DNA from 2 places in the Lactobacillus sp. OTU4228 genome. Region 2 is predicted to be linked to the other one. Evidence: predicted binding sites of a transcription regulator. Region 2 holds the regulator's gene; the other holds the start of a gene.
The links. Region 2 encodes NrdR, which represses ribonucleotide reductase genes. Its sites were predicted from a motif close to ACACNATATATNGTGT; they were not measured.
Positions count from the first base shown of each region.

Region 1: the regulator NrdR is predicted to act here: its motif matches at 1,494-1,509, upstream of nrdJ (ribonucleoside-triphosphate reductase, adenosylcobalamin-dependent).

Region 1 covers NZ_CDLD01000041.1:93,495-101,289, reverse strand. The annotation lists gene BN1206_RS09240 (SGNH/GDSL hydrolase family protein) at 1-287, opposite strand, end outside; gene BN1206_RS09235 (AI-2E family transporter) at 284-1,321, opposite strand; gene nrdJ (ribonucleoside-triphosphate reductase, adenosylcobalamin-dependent) at 1,579-3,813, shown strand; gene BN1206_RS09225 (DUF4430 domain-containing protein) at 3,831-4,229, shown strand; gene BN1206_RS09220 (ECF transporter S component) at 4,233-4,757, shown strand; gene BN1206_RS09215 (cob(I)yrinic acid a,c-diamide adenosyltransferase) at 4,757-5,320, shown strand; gene BN1206_RS09210 (putative ABC transporter permease) at 5,338-6,135, opposite strand; gene BN1206_RS09205 (LPXTG cell wall anchor domain-containing protein) at 6,229-7,350, opposite strand; gene BN1206_RS09200 (C69 family dipeptidase) at 7,540-7,795, opposite strand, start outside.
Region 2 covers NZ_CDLD01000034.1:93,915-101,709, reverse strand. The annotation lists gene polA (DNA polymerase I) at 1-2,011, shown strand, start outside; gene mutM (bifunctional DNA-formamidopyrimidine glycosylase/DNA-(apurinic or apyrimidinic site) lyase) at 2,020-2,850, shown strand; gene coaE (dephospho-CoA kinase) at 2,847-3,449, shown strand; gene nrdR (transcriptional regulator NrdR) at 3,452-3,919, shown strand; gene BN1206_RS07115 (replication initiation and membrane attachment family protein) at 3,922-5,271, shown strand; gene dnaI (primosomal protein DnaI) at 5,288-6,205, shown strand; gene thrS (threonine--tRNA ligase) at 6,487-7,795, shown strand, end outside.

The DNA of each region.
Region 1 (7,795 bases), on a different contig from region 2:
ATCGCTGAACAAATCAATTCCATATTTTGCTTAAATTGCGTTAACGGTACCTGCTTATGCGTTGCCAGATCATTAGTCCCAAGTAAAATTACCAAGTTATCGCACTTTTTCACGCTCAAAACTAATTCATTAAGTCTTGCAAAAAACGCACCTGAATTGATCCCCGACACTGCAGTATTTTCAATTTCTACGTCAGGCAACATCTTTTTTAAATTCCAGTTAATATGCGGCTCTTCTTTGCCTTCATTGCGTGCGATGATGCTATCGCCTGTCAGTAATAATCTCATTTTAGAACTGCCTTCTTCTTACTCTTTTTAGTTGGCTTAATGCCTAAAACATCCAAGAAGAAAGTAAAGATTGGCACACCTACGATCAAGCCCCAGCTGCCCCAGAAATGTTCTGCCACAAGCAAAACCAAGAATGTGTAGAAAATTGGTAATTCAGTCTTGCTGGCCATGAACTTAGGATTTAAGACATAGGCTTCAACGGCGTGAATAATCATGATCATAATGAAAATGTAAATCACGTAGCGAATGCCGCCTACTGAGTAGCCCACAATACTTAGCGGAATCAGTGAAATGATTACACCAGCAACTGGAACCAAACTCAAAATGAAGACCATCAAGCCTAAGGCGACAATCTGTGGCATTCTCATTATAGCCAAACCGATCATTGTCAAAGCTGTGTTACAAATCGCAATAAGGGATTGGGCCTCAAGCACTACACCAAAGGTATTGGTAAATTTTTTACCGAAGTAACAAATATCTTCAAAGAGCCACTTCAAGTAGCCGCTTTTAACGAATAAACTAGAGAATTCTCTCATCTTCTTTAATTCAATCGTGTAAAAGAAACTTAAGATCAGTGACATAAATGTCGCGATGGTCAGCGTGCCGATATTAGTAGCAGTGTGAAAGGCAAAAGTCATAGCGTGCTTTGCCTGTTCAATCAACTCGCCTTTACTAATGTAACGCGTTACGTACGACATCAAACGCAACGATTCATCGCTTTCATAAAATGCCATAACGGACTTTACCATCTTACTGATTTGCACCATCAGCATGGGCAAGTAAACCGTTATAACGAAATACAATAGCGCCAGAATTATCAGATACGTGACGACAACTATTATCCCTGTCGGCATCTTAGGAATGTAACGCTGGACTAAACGAATCAGGTGCACGATTACGTAAGTAAAAATAAATGTTAACAGAATCGTATTCATCATTGCCCGCATCTCGTACAAACAAGCTACGATTAACAAAAATACGACAACTCTACGCAATGGCACATTGTCTTTAAATTTTTGCCAAGCTGTATTCATGAATCAAACCTCGTTTTTTCATTATTTTTGATTGTAACATGATAATTTTCTATATTTTTTGCTTTCTAAAGCTATACCACATTTTATCTAAAATTTTTTCTAATTTATTAGCCCTATTCTGATGGGATTTGCAGTTTACAAATCAATGCTATCCGCGATAATTTTCTACAAACCACAAGATATTGTGGTACATTTAGATATGTGCTCATACATAATGTGTTTTGCGAAACAATAATAATCTTTTAGGAGTGAAAAACATGCCATCTACTAGAATTGAACTAGATCAAAACTTTATTGATCAAGTGAAACATGAAATCAAACCTCACTGGGGTGAACTTGGCTGGGTAACCTATAAGAGAACTTATGCCCGTTGGCTTCCTGATCAAGATCGTTCAGAAAACTGGGATGAGACAGTTAAGCGTGTGATCGAAGGTAACATCAACCTTGATCCACGTCTAAAAGACTCTCCCTCTAAAGAAGTTATCAGCGAATTGACCAATGAAGCTAAACGATTATTCCGTTTAGTTTATGGCTTATCAGCTACCCCTTCAGGTCGTAACCTTTGGATTTCAGGAACCGATTATCAAAAACGGACTGGCGATTCATTAAACAACTGCTGGTTCATCGCTATTCGTCCTCAAGAATATGGCGACAGTCACATCGTGCCTTCTTACGTTGATAAGAGAGAAAAAGCTGTCTCCATGCCTTTCTCCTTCCTATTCGATCAATTAATGAAAGGCGGCGGCGTTGGTTTTTCAGTTGTTAACGACAACATCAAGCAAATTCCTAAGGTTAATAACAAAATCGATTTAACTGTTGTAATCGATAAAGGCAGCAAGTCACACGATGCCTCAATCAAGGTTGGCGCCATTGATAAAGACGAATGGAAAAAGCAAAATCCAGATCAAGACGACGTGATTTACTACAGATTGCCTGATACTCGTGAAGGCTGGGTTCTTGCCAATGCCCGTTTAATTGATATGCACTTTAACCAAACCAATCCTGATCGAAAGACCAAATTAGTTTTGGACATTACTGATATTCGTCCATACGGTGCCAAGATCCATGGCTTCGGCGGTACTGCTTCAGGTCCAATGCCTTTAGTTGAAATGTTTATCGATATCAACAACGTCATTAATGCCCGCGCAGGTAAAAACTTGACTGCTGTTGATGCGACTGACATTTGTAACTTGATTGGTAAAACAGTTGTTGCCGGCAACGTTCGTCGTTCAGCTGAGCTTGCACTTGGCTCTAGTGACGACCAAGACTTTATCAAGATGAAGCAGGATAAGAAAAAGCTTTATCACCACCGTTGGGCTTCTAACAACAGTGTGGCCATTAATTCTAAGTTTAATAATTATGGTCCAATTGCTGACGGCATTTTGCATAATGGCGAGCCTGGTATCGTTAACTTAGATTTGTCACGCAACTATGGTCGTATTGTTGATGGCTATCAACCAGGAATTGACGATGACGTTGAAGGTACTAATCCTTGTGGCGAAATTTCTTTGGCAAATGGTGAGCCATGCAACTTGTTTGAGGTCTTCCCATACATCGCTGAAATGCAAGGCTGGGACTTAAAGGAGGCCTTCGCCTTAGCTACTCGTTTTGCTAAGAGAGTTACCTTTAGTCACTACGACTGGGAAGTTTCACGTAAGATTATTCAAAAGAACCGCAGAATCGGTATTTCAATGTCTGGTATTCAAGACTGGCTGCTTAATGACTTGGGCCACAGAGTAGTCACTGGCTTTGAAGATGCCGTTGATGCAGAAACTGGTGAAAAGATTAAGAAACCAATCTATGATTCACAGGCAGTTGAAAGAGTGGATGGCTTATACAAGGCTGTAGTCGACGCAGATAAGGCCTACAGCAAGGAATTAGGCACCCACCCATCAATTAAGCACACCACAGTTAAACCATCTGGTACGGTGGCTAAATTGGCTGGTGTGTCAGAAGGGATGCACTTCCACTATGCTGGTTATTTGATTCAGAGAATTCGTTTCCAGGCTAGTGATCCATTGCTTCCAGCCTTAAGAGAATGCGGCTATCATACTGAACCAGATATTTACACTAAGAACACTATTTGCGTCGAATTTCCATTACGGGCTGCTCACGCCGATAGTAAAAACTTTGCTTCTGCCGGAACGGTTTCAATTGCGGAACAATTCGCGACCCAAGCATTCTTGCAAACATACTGGTCTGACAATGCCGTCAGCTGCACCATCACCTTCCAATCAGATGAAAGTGACGAAATTGCTCCACTTCTTCACCAATACAGACACACTATTAAATCAACTTCACTTCTTCCTTACTACGGTGGTTCACTCAAGCAAGCTCCAAAAGAGCCAATTGACAAGAAGACCTATAAAGAAAGAGCTGCTTTGATTACTGATGATGTTGAAGAAGTATTTGCAAAGCAAAATGATGATCAAAAGGGATTAGAAATTGTAGGACAAACCGACTGTGAAGGCGGAGCTTGCCCAATCAAGTAATTTATTAGGAGATAAAAATGAAGAACAAACACAAATTTAGTTTATTATTTACAATCGTTGCATTTTTAACTTTATTTTTGACGGGATGCTCAAATAATAGTTCATCCACTGCCAAAAAGAGCTCTAACAATCAAATTACGGTTAACTACACCTTGAAACAAGGCAAGAAAACCGTAAGTGATAAATCCGTTAAGATTCCTAAGAAAAAGGCCAAGGTAATTACCGGTCTTAAGAAAGCATGGAAAGTGCAAGAAACTAAGGGTTTTATTACTTCAATCGATGGTAAAAAGCAAAACCCTAAGAAAAAGATTTATTGGACTTACACAATTAACGGCAAATGGGCAACCAAAGGTGCCGACAAACAAGCTGTTGCTAACAAGGATAAAGTTAAATTTACTCTAGACAAGGTGAAGTAATTTATGGTTACTGAGCGGCTGCAAATCAGACAAATCGCATTACTGGCCATGCTTACAGCAATGTGCGTGGTCTTGCGTATCTTCAAAATTATTCCTATTCCCAACGTACAACCAGTAACTGATATCTTGATGATCGCTACTCTTTATTTGGGTATCGGCTCAGGTATCACTTTAGCTGCTTTGACAATGTTGATTTCTAATATTTATTTGGGATTCGGCATTTGGACTATTCCCCAAATTTTAGCTTATGCTGGTTGTGTATTAACTGTGGCCTTTTTAAACAAAGTTACGCCACTGCAAAATCACTTTTGGTTACAGGTAGCTTTGGCCACCTTTTTAGGTTGGGAATACGGCTTTTTAGTCGACCTGGGGATGACTATTTTCGGTGGTTTGCCTGCTTTCATCGCTTACCTTGTTTCTAGCTTCGCCTTTGATACCTACCATGCAATTGGCAACTTTGCCTTCTACTTTGTTTTATATAAACCAATCACCAAAGCACTTGAAGCCTATCAACGGAGGATAATCTAATGACAATCAAAATCTACACTAAAGTTGGCGACAAAGGGCTAACCAAGCAGGTTACTGGTAAAATAGTGCCAAAATATGACCTGCAAATTGAAGCATTTGGCAATGTGGATGAGCTTCAATCATACCTTGGTGTGGTGATTGCCAACTTATCAAAGAATTGCCGGGAATTACGTAAAGAGCTGGAAAACGTTCAGCGTAATTTATACCAACTGCAAGCCGATATTGTCGTTAAGCACCATCATGAAATTAGTGAGAAAAATGTCACACAGTTAGAAGACCGCATTAATGAATTAACTCCTAAAATACCCACTATTCCTGAATTTATCTTGCCTGGTGGCAAGGTTACGGGTGCTAACTTACAATATGCTAGAACCGTTGCTAGACGTGCCGAAAGGTCTTTAGTCAAGTTGAGTTTAAATGAACAAAAATTAAACGATTGCGATTTGGAGTACATGAATCGCCTTTCCGATTACCTTTTCATCTTAGGACGCTACGCAAATGTACTTGATGGTTACACCGAAATAAAAAGCAAAGTGCGAGAAAAAAACCGTATTAATGGCTAAAAAACACCGTTGCCGGATTAAGCAGCGGTGTTTTTGTTTGAGCGATTTTCTTTTTCAAGAATTGCTTTCTTTATTTCCATAAACTTAGGTGCATCCAAAACTCTTAATTTAGGGAAGCTCTTAAGCATACGTTTTTGGTTCCAACTTAAACGATTTGGTTTTAATTCGTCGTAGTGCTGAATAACTGAGTGATGCCAGTCGCCAACTTTAAGTCTGCCTTTCTCAGCCATTCTGCTTTCTACTCTGGATCTAACGCGTTCAATAAATTGGTTGATGCGATTGTCCCACATCTTGGTTGTAATATGGAATCTTTCGACACTGATTACAGTTAAGATTGTATCGATTCCCATAACTATCGTGATCCCTACGGCTAACCAACCATGCGTATCTCTTTCCTCAATATTGATAATCTTTTGTACAAATGGCTGGATAAATTTTACTAGTAGAATTACGCCGAAGCCCCAGAATAAGGAAATAACTGGCGCTACACGACCTTGGATGTTACCCCACAATTTTGAGTAATCCCATAATTTAAGATGGAAGACTTTTTCAAGGAATAAACTCGCGACATATTCGAAGACTGTCGCGACAATGATTCCGACGATAAATAGCAAGAAGATATTGTCTTGGACATCTTTAGTGCAGATTAAGACTGTAGTAACTGCGAATCCATAGACTGGACAATATGGGCCAAACAAAAAGCCACGATATTCATAATGATGATCTTTGATCGAACAATATATTGTTTCCCATAACCAGCCAATAAAAGAATATGTAAAAAATAAAACAATAATTTCAGAAATAGTGTATGGCATCTTTATATTTCTCTTTCAATATACAAGCTTATATATCCATAATAAGTGAAAGAGAGTAATTTGGCTATCGAAAATATAGATTTTATTAACTATCTACTTTTCCTTTTTTAAGCCCAATGTAAGGGCACCCACAATTAGAGCAAATAAACCGATGATAGACAAGAAAAGTGATGCAGATTCGCCTGCTTTAGGAAGGCTAGCTGAAGAAGTTCTATTTCTGTGTCGATTATGCTTTTTGAAGCTAACTTCTTTTAGATCATCATCGTCTAAAATTTTATCTGCGACAGTTTTGAAGTCCTTATCACTATGTCTAACCCTAGTTGCTTTAGGTGTACTAATTGTAGTTGGCTGATTATCCAAGCCTGTTAAACCCGTTACTGGGAGCTTTAACTCTTTATTTCCTAATTCAGTGTCTGCTTTTTCTTCTCTTCTTCCATCAGCATTTCGAGCCACCAGCATCTCATTTCCGTCTGTCCTTCTAATTCGCGTAGCTTTTTCCCCATATCTATACCTCTTTGGATTTTCTTTATCAAACTTAATTTCATGGTTTGCGACTTGGACATTTAAAGATTTTTCATCCCAAATTAAACCTTCAGGTATAGCATTTTCCACTACAACTTGATCATATTCTGCCTTTTTTGGATCAATCTTGATTTCCCAGGAAATATTGTCTTGATCAAAAATTCCGTTAATATCAACAGAGCTAATTTCTTCTACAGGATTATTTTGTCCTACTACATGAAGAAACTTAGTTACATCACCCGCTTGAATAAACAAGGTCTGACCTCTTTCAGATTTGTTTTTAACTTGCAGATCAAAATCAATTTGACCAGTTACATTTTCAAAATCCTCTATATTGTCATTGAATAAGATAACTACGCCATCTTGATCAACAACATATTGACCTACTTCATGATCTCTACCTGCTTCATCCTGAATTACGAGTCTATTATTTTCTTTAATCCCTTGAAGCGATGCACCACCTACATTTTCCCACGTAATTTTCATCAGACTGTTAGCAGTAAAAGCCTGTCTTCTATCACTAAACTTGGCCTGCACATGCACAAAATCATCGTTAAACTTGGCTCTCTTTTTATCAACCTTGAGTGAGACAAAATTATCGCTCACATCCATCACGGCTGCCTGAACGGTTCTTACTCCTTGGGCAAAGGATAAAAAACAAAAGAAAGCAATGCCTACAAGAATCTTTCTCATTTTTCCCTCCGTACAACTTTTTTGTTATTTGAAATTATACGGAGATAAACTTGTAGAACAATGCTTTCTTCAATGGAAAAATACACTTTTACAGTTTTGTCGCAATTTAGCAAACAAAACTGCTTTTTTGTTTATTCAATAAACAAAGACTTATCAAAAAAAGCCCACCCTTTGGGTGGACCTTCAAAATTAATAATTTAATCTGATTTGTAATGAACCTGTTTCTACACAGTCGCCAAAGCACTTCATTGCGGCATCGTATGTGGACTTAGCTGTCTTATCGTTAGCCTCTTGAAGTTTCTTTTGCAATTTTTCACCGTCAAGATCTTGGACTTCTTGATCAGTTTCAAGTAAAACATGACGACCAGCAGCTAAAGTACTTTGTTTCATCTCTTCAATTGAAGCACTGTAGCGGAATGGGTGCTCGTCAGCAATTGTTGTAATT
Region 2 (7,795 bases):
GATTTACGATCATATCGACGAAATGAAGAAGTCCAAGCTGAAAGAAAACTTGATCAACGATAAGGACAAAGCATTTTTAGCTAAAAAGTTAGCAACTATTGACCGTGATTCACCGATAACTCTGGATATTGATGATATAAAACGTCAGCCAGTTGATTATGAAAAGCTGCGTCAATTCTATGAAAAGATGAACTTCCGCAAGTTCTTAGCTGACCTAAATGCTTCAGGTGCTGGTCAAGATAGTACTGAAGTTGAAAAAGTAGAATACATCGTTTTAAACGACGACAACGTTAAGGATGTTAATGCTACTGAAGATGATACCATTGAATTTTACTTGGAAATGCTTGGTGCCAACTATCACCTAGCTCCTTTTGTTGGCTTCAGCTTGAAGATTAACGACAAGATCTACGTTTCAAGAGACGTTGAATTGCTTGAAGAAGATAACCTCAAGCACCTCTTAGAAGACGAAAAGATCAAGAAGAACGTCTTTGACTTAAAGCGGACCATGGTTGGGGCCCATCGTTTAGGCATTCACACTCACGGCCTTGATTACGACATGCTTTTGGCATCCTATTTGATCAATAATGAAAATAACTCTAACGACCTTGGTGAAATTGCTCACCTTTATGGTGATTACTCCGTTAAGACTGACCTCGAAGTTTATGGCAAAGGTAAGAGTGAACACATCCCTGATGACGATGATGAATTATTCAACCACTTAGCTTCCAAGGTCAACGCCATTGAATCACTCAAGAAGACTCTGCTTGAAAAGCTCAAAGACCACGAACAAGATGCCTTGTTTGATACGATCGAAATCCCAACCGCGCGCGTTTTAGCCAGAATGGAAATGAATGGGATGAAGGTCGAAGCAAGTACTTTAATTCAACTGCAAAATGAATTTGCCGTTAAATTGAAGGAACTCGAAGACAAGATTTATGGCCAAGCCGGTGAAAAGTTCAACTTGAACTCACCAAAGCAATTAGGTCACATTTTGTTTGAAAAGCTTGGTTTGCCAGTCATCAAGAAGACCAAGACTGGTTATTCAACTTCAGTTGAAGTACTTGATCAATTGAAGACGCAAAGCCCAATCGTTAGCGAAATTTTGGACTATCGTCAAATTGCCAAGATTCAATCTACCTATGTAAAGGGTCTGCTTGACGTCATTCAACCAGATGGCCGCGTGCACACACGTTACTTGCAGACTTTGACTGCCACTGGTCGTCTTTCCAGTGTGGATCCTAACTTGCAAAATATCCCTACCCGTACCGAAGAAGGAAAGCAAATCAGAAAAGCTTTCGTGCCAAGTGAACCAGACGGCTACATTTTCTCTTGCGACTACTCACAAGTTGAACTTCGTGTTTTAGCTCATGTTTCTGGTGATCAAAACATGCAAGAAGCCTTCAAGACCGGTTATGATATTCACTCACATACCGCGATGAAGATTTTCCACTTGGATTCACCTGATCAAGTAACGCCACTGATGCGTCGTCACGCTAAGGCTGTTAACTTCGGTATCGTTTATGGTATTTCCGATTACGGTTTATCCAAGAACTTAGGCATTTCTAGAAAACGTGCTCAAGAATTTATCGACAACTACTTCGAACAATATCCTCAAATCAAGGATTACATGGATAAGGCTGTGCAAGAAGCGCGTGACAAAGGCTATGCCGAAACAATTATGCACCGTCGCAGATACTTGCCAGATATTCACGCTAAGAAGTACACTGTGCGTGCCTTCGCTGAAAGAACCGCAATCAACTCACCAATCCAAGGCTCAGCTGCCGATATCATCAAGATTGCTATGATCAACATGCAAAAGAAGCTTGATGAATTGCACCTTAAGACCAAGATGGTTGTTCAGGTGCACGACGAATTGATTTTTGATGTGCCAAAAGACGAACTGGAAACAATCAAGAAGATCGTGCCCGAAGTAATGCAATCAGCAGTTAAGCTTGATGTGCCATTAATCGCTGATTCTGGTTGGGGCCACAATTGGTACGATGCAAAGTAGGTGATTAGATGCCTGAAATGCCCGAAGTTGAAACTGTACGAAGAACTTTAACTCCTTTAATTAAAGGAAAGACAATTGAAAAAGTAATTTTGTGGTATCCCAAAATCGTTGCGACCGATCATGACAAGTTTATCAATGAACTGCCAGGCAAAAAGATTATTCGCATTGATCGCTATGCCAAGTATTTGCTTATTCGCTTGAGCGACAATTTGACGATTGTTTCTCACCTGCGCATGGAAGGAAAGTATCACTTAACTACGCCGGAAGCGCCAAAAGATAAGCATGATCATGTGGAATTTATTTTTACCGACGGCACTGCCTTGCGTTATAACGATGTGCGCAAATTTGGCCGTATGCAGCTAGTTTTGACCGGAACCGAGCGACAAACAACTGGCATCGGTAAACTGGGCGTTGAACCCAATACGCCGGAATTTAATGAGCAGTATTTTTTGGGTAGTTTGAAGAGAAAAAAGAAGAACATCAAAAATGTCTTACTCGATCAAACTGTTGTGGCAGGTCTGGGCAATATCTATGTCGATGAAACCTTGTGGCAAAGCAAGATCCATCCCTTGAGTTTGGCTAACAAAATTCCTGCCGATAAAGTAGAAGATCTGCGTAAAAATATTAATGAAACCATCAAAATTGCCATAGAAAAGCGCGGTACAACTGTTCATAGCTATTTGGATGCAAACGGCGAAGTTGGTGGTTACCAAGAAATGCTACAAGTTTACGGTCACGCTGGTGAAGCCTGCCCTAGATGTGGCACGACTTTTGAGAAAATTAAAGTTTCAGGCAGAGGCACTACTTTTTGCCCACATTGTCAGGTGATATACAAATGACATACGTTTTAGCTTTAACTGGCGGGATTGCGACAGGCAAAAGCACCGCGGATCAATTTTTTAAAAAGCAAAATATTCCTATTGTCGACTGTGACGAAATAGCGCATGATTTAATGAAGCCAAAAAATGCTTCTTGGCAAGCAATTAAGGATAATTTTGGCGAAGAATATTTGAATGATGACCAAACGATTAACCGTAAAAAGCTCGGTCAATTAGTTTTTAGTAATAAAAGTGCGCTAAATAGACTAAATCAGTTGACTCATCCTCTAATTTTCGATAAAACAATACAAAAGATAACATCATATCAAAATGAAGATATGGTTATCCTTGATGCACCAGTTTATTTTGAATCTGGCTTAGATAAGAAGCATATTGCCAATAGTGTGTTGGTAATTACTTTGCCAGAATCTATTCAAATAGAGCGATTAAAACAAAGAAATAATTTAACTGATAAAGAAGCCAGAATGCGGATTAATAGCCAAATGCCGTTGTCTAAAAAAACACAATTGGCTGATTTTGTAATTGAAAATACTGGTACAATAAAAGAACTAGAAAGTAAACTAGAACAATTATTAAATAAAATCAAAAAAGAGGGATAGCTATGGAATGTCCAAATTGTCATCAAAATGCCTCCCGCGTTATTGATTCACGTCCTAGTGATGAAAACCGGGCAATTAGAAGACGTCGAGAATGTGAAAACTGTGGTTTCCGTTTTACGACCTTTGAGCGTATTGAAACGGCGCCTTTATTAGTAATTAAAAACGATGGAACGCGTGAACCGTTCAGCCGTAAGAAGATTTTGCATGGTGTAATGGCCGCAGGGCAAAAGCGTCCGATTAGTAGCGAACAATTCGAACAATTAGTTGACCATGTCGAAAATAAAGTTAGAAAACAAGGCGTAAGCGAAATTTCATCTAAGAAGATCGGTCAATACGTCATGGATGAATTAGCCGACTTGGACGATGTAGCTTACATTAGATTTGCTTCCATTTATCGTGAATTTAAAGATATGTCTAGCTTCATGAAGACGATGGAAGACATGATGGCCAAAAAGGGAAAGGGTAATTAGAAATGTTTGAGACATCTGATCCCAAGCATCTATATTATGTAGCCAATCGAGTTACGCTTTTTCCTGAAGACGAGCAAATATTGATCAAATTGTATCAGCCATTAGTTGGTGCTGTTGCGGTGGCTTTATATCAGACTTTAATCAGTGATTATGATCCATACGGCATTATTTCTGATTCTAAGGGTATTTATTCGCTGCAAGAACAACTGGATTGTAGCTTAAAGACGATGTTTACCTCGCTTCATAAATTAGAGGCCGTGGGGTTAGTTCAAACATTTTTGTCCGATAATGTTTTTAATAACGTCATCGTGTTTAAATTGCTTAAAGTGCCTAGTGCTGATAAGTTTTTCGCTACGCCGCTACTAGCGAGTTTGCTTAAGGAAAAAGTTGGCGAAGAAACCTTTCATGAATTAAGCCACAAGTTCGCTAAAGAAGCTAAGTTGCGGGAAAAGCCTATTAAGAATGCGCGCGATGTTTCGGCTAATTTCTTTGATATGTTCCGTTTGCCGGGGGATGAAGCAATCACTCCATCCAGCGATGTAATTGAGGCCGCCAAAGAAAACAAAGTTCATGAAGAAGAGGTGGCCCAAGTTAACGACAGGGATGCAATCGATTGGGACTTTATCAAAGAGCAATATGAGGTTTATCAAATTCCAGCTAGTGAAGTTGATAATAAGAAGAATCAAATTCGCTCTTTGATGCAGACGTATGGCTTGTCCGAAAAAGAATTCGTGGATGAGAGTTTGCCATGCCTTCATGGTTCGTATGAATTGAACATGCGCGACATTAGCAATACTTTAGCTGAGAACTACAAACGGATTAACACTAGAGAACACGTGCAAAAGCAGGTAAATGAAGGCCGTAAAAAGGCTTTGGCTGCGATTAAGGGCTTGGACGACAACGATAAGAAGTTGCTCAAGGAAGCCAATGAAAGCTCACCCGCTGAGTTTTTGTATAAGATAAAAACAGAAAAGGGCGGTATTGCCAGTGCAGGCGAGCGGCAGATTATCAATAATTTGCACACCCAGTATGGTTTGCCAGAAGATTTGATCAATATTCTGACCTATACTTGTTTGACTTACGATACTGTAGTGAACTCAAACTTGGCCTACAAGATCGCTAACGACTGGCTCCAACATGGCGTTGCAACCGCGGTTCAGGCTTTGCAGTACGTGAAGAAACGTCGCGATAGTTTTGGCAATGGCAATAATAGAAGATCTAGAAGAAACTATAACTATCAAAATAAGCGCGTAGAAAAAGGCACCGATTGGAGCAAGAAGAAGGTTGATACCAATTCCGGTATTTCTACTGCGCAATTGAAGAATTTGTTTAAAGATTTGAACAATAAATAAGAAAGCAGGTGAATAAATGGAACCGATAGGCAATGTGATCAAGCAAATTGTTAAACAGCGCAATTTAGGCGATGAAAAGACTTTGGAGAATCAAGCCTTGCATGATCCTGATGTGCAAGCTTTTCTTAAGCAAAATGCGGATAAAATCGATCAAAAGATGATTCGCAATAGCATGTCGAATCTGTACGAATTTTATTCACAAAAAACGCATCCCAACAAGGTGATGGCCGGTTATGCACCGCAGCTATTTTTAAACGGCAAGGTAATCGACATTCGCTATGCACCGACAAGAGCTAAGATCGCACAAGACCGTAAAAAGGCAGCGCAAAGACGGCTGCAGCTCATTGATTTGCCTGCTCGTTTGCATGACGTTAGTTTAAGTGAAATTGACGTTACAGACGATCGGAACAATGTTCTTGCTTTAATTTATGATTTCTTGAAGAAGTATAAAAAAGACCCGCACCAAAAGGGACTATATCTTTCAGGTGATTTCGGCGTTGGTAAGACCTATATTTTGGCAGGACTTGCTAATTATGTCGTTACCAACATGAATAAAAACGTCATTTTCTTGCACGTGCCAACATTTATTGCCGGCCTTGCTAGTCACTTTGACGATAATAGCCGAATTAGCTTGCAAGAAGAAATCCGTAGATTATCCGAATGCGATTTGCTTATTCTGGATGATATTGGGGCCGAAAGTCTCAGCCAATGGTCACGTGATGACGTCTTAGGCGTAATTTTGCAGGCAAGAATGGATAATGTTTTGCCAACCTTCTTCTCATCCAATTTAGACATGGAAGCATTGCAGTCACACTTTGAAGAAACGCGTAATGCGACCGACCCAGTTAAGGCGAGAAGACTGATGCAGCGTGTCCGCTTTTTGGCTAAAGAAATTGTGGTGCCAGGACCTGACCGCAGAAATTCTTTGCATTAATTTTTAAAAAGGTCTTGCATCCCCAGCTCGAATGCGTATAATTGAAACTAACTAAACGAGACATGATGAACTTCGCTTCAGAGAGAGGGACCTAGTTCTGGAAGTCCTTCATTAGAGGCTCACCCCAATCGTTTATTCCCAAAGTTAAAATTTTAGGTTGGATACCTTTATCAATCCGAATATAAGAGGTTAGACACACGCTAACCTGAATTTTGGGTGGAACCACGCAATTAACGTCCCAGTGCGATTGAGCACTGGGATTTTTTTTTGGAGGTAATTTTATGAGTTTTTCAGTTACTTTACCAGACGGCTCAAAGAAAGAATTTGACAAAGCCGTTTCAGTTAAAGATGTAGCTTCATCAATCGCAACTTCACTTGGAAAAGCTGCTGTTGGTGCTAAGGTAAATGGCCAAGTTAAGCCACTTGATTACGAAATCGATAGCGACGTTGAAATTGCTATCCTTACTGATAAAGACGAAGAAGGTTTGGATATCTTAAGAGCAACTGCAGCATTTGCACTTGAAGCTGTTGCTAAGAAGAAGTACCCAGAACTTCGTTTAGGTGAACACGTAGCTGACGAAGGTGGCTTCTACGTTGACACTGACAAGAAGGACCAAATCAAGGTTACTGAATTGCCAGAACTTGAAAAGGCTATGGAAAAGCTTGTTAAGAGTGGTCAAGCAATTGAACACGTTGAAATGGACAAGTCAGAACTTGAAGATATCTACAAGGACGACCCATACAAGAGTGAACTTTTGAAGAAGGTTGAAGGCGACAAGGTTGACGCTTACAAGTTAGGCGACTTCGTAGACTTTGGTTTTGACGCATTACTTCCAAACACTGGTAAGATCAAGCACTTCAAGCTTTTGTCAGTAGCTGGTGCTTACTGGTTAGGTAAGTCATCAAACCCAATGCTTCAAAGAATCTTCGGTACTGCATTCTTCAAGGAAGCAGCATTGAAGGATGACTTAAAGCGTCGTGCAGAAATTAAGGAACGCGACCACCGTACTATCGGTCGTGACCTTGACCTCTTCTTCGTAGATCCTAAGGTTGGTGCAGGTCTTCCTTACTGGATGCCAAAGGGTGCTACTATTCGTCGTGTTGTTGAACGTTACATCATCGACCGTGAAGTAGCTGATGGTTACCAACACGTTTACACTCCAGTACTTATGAACCTTGACGCTTACAAGACTTCAGGTCACTGGGCACACTACCGTGATGACATGTTCCCACCAATGGACATGGGTGATGGCGAAATGCTTGAACTTCGTCCAATGAACTGCCCATCACACATCCAAATTTACAAGCACCACATTCGTTCATATCGTGACTTGCCACTTCGTGTTGCTGAACTTGGTATGATGCACAGATACGAAAAATCAGGTGCTTTGTCAGGTCTTCAACGTGTACGTGAAATGACTTTGAACGATGGTCATACCTTTGTAGCTCTTGATCAAGTTCAAGACGAATTTGCTAAGATCTTGAAGTTGATCATGGACGTATACAAGGACTTCGACATTACTGATTACTACTTCAGACTTTCATACCGTGATCCAAAGAACACTGAAAAGTACTTTGCAAACGATGAAA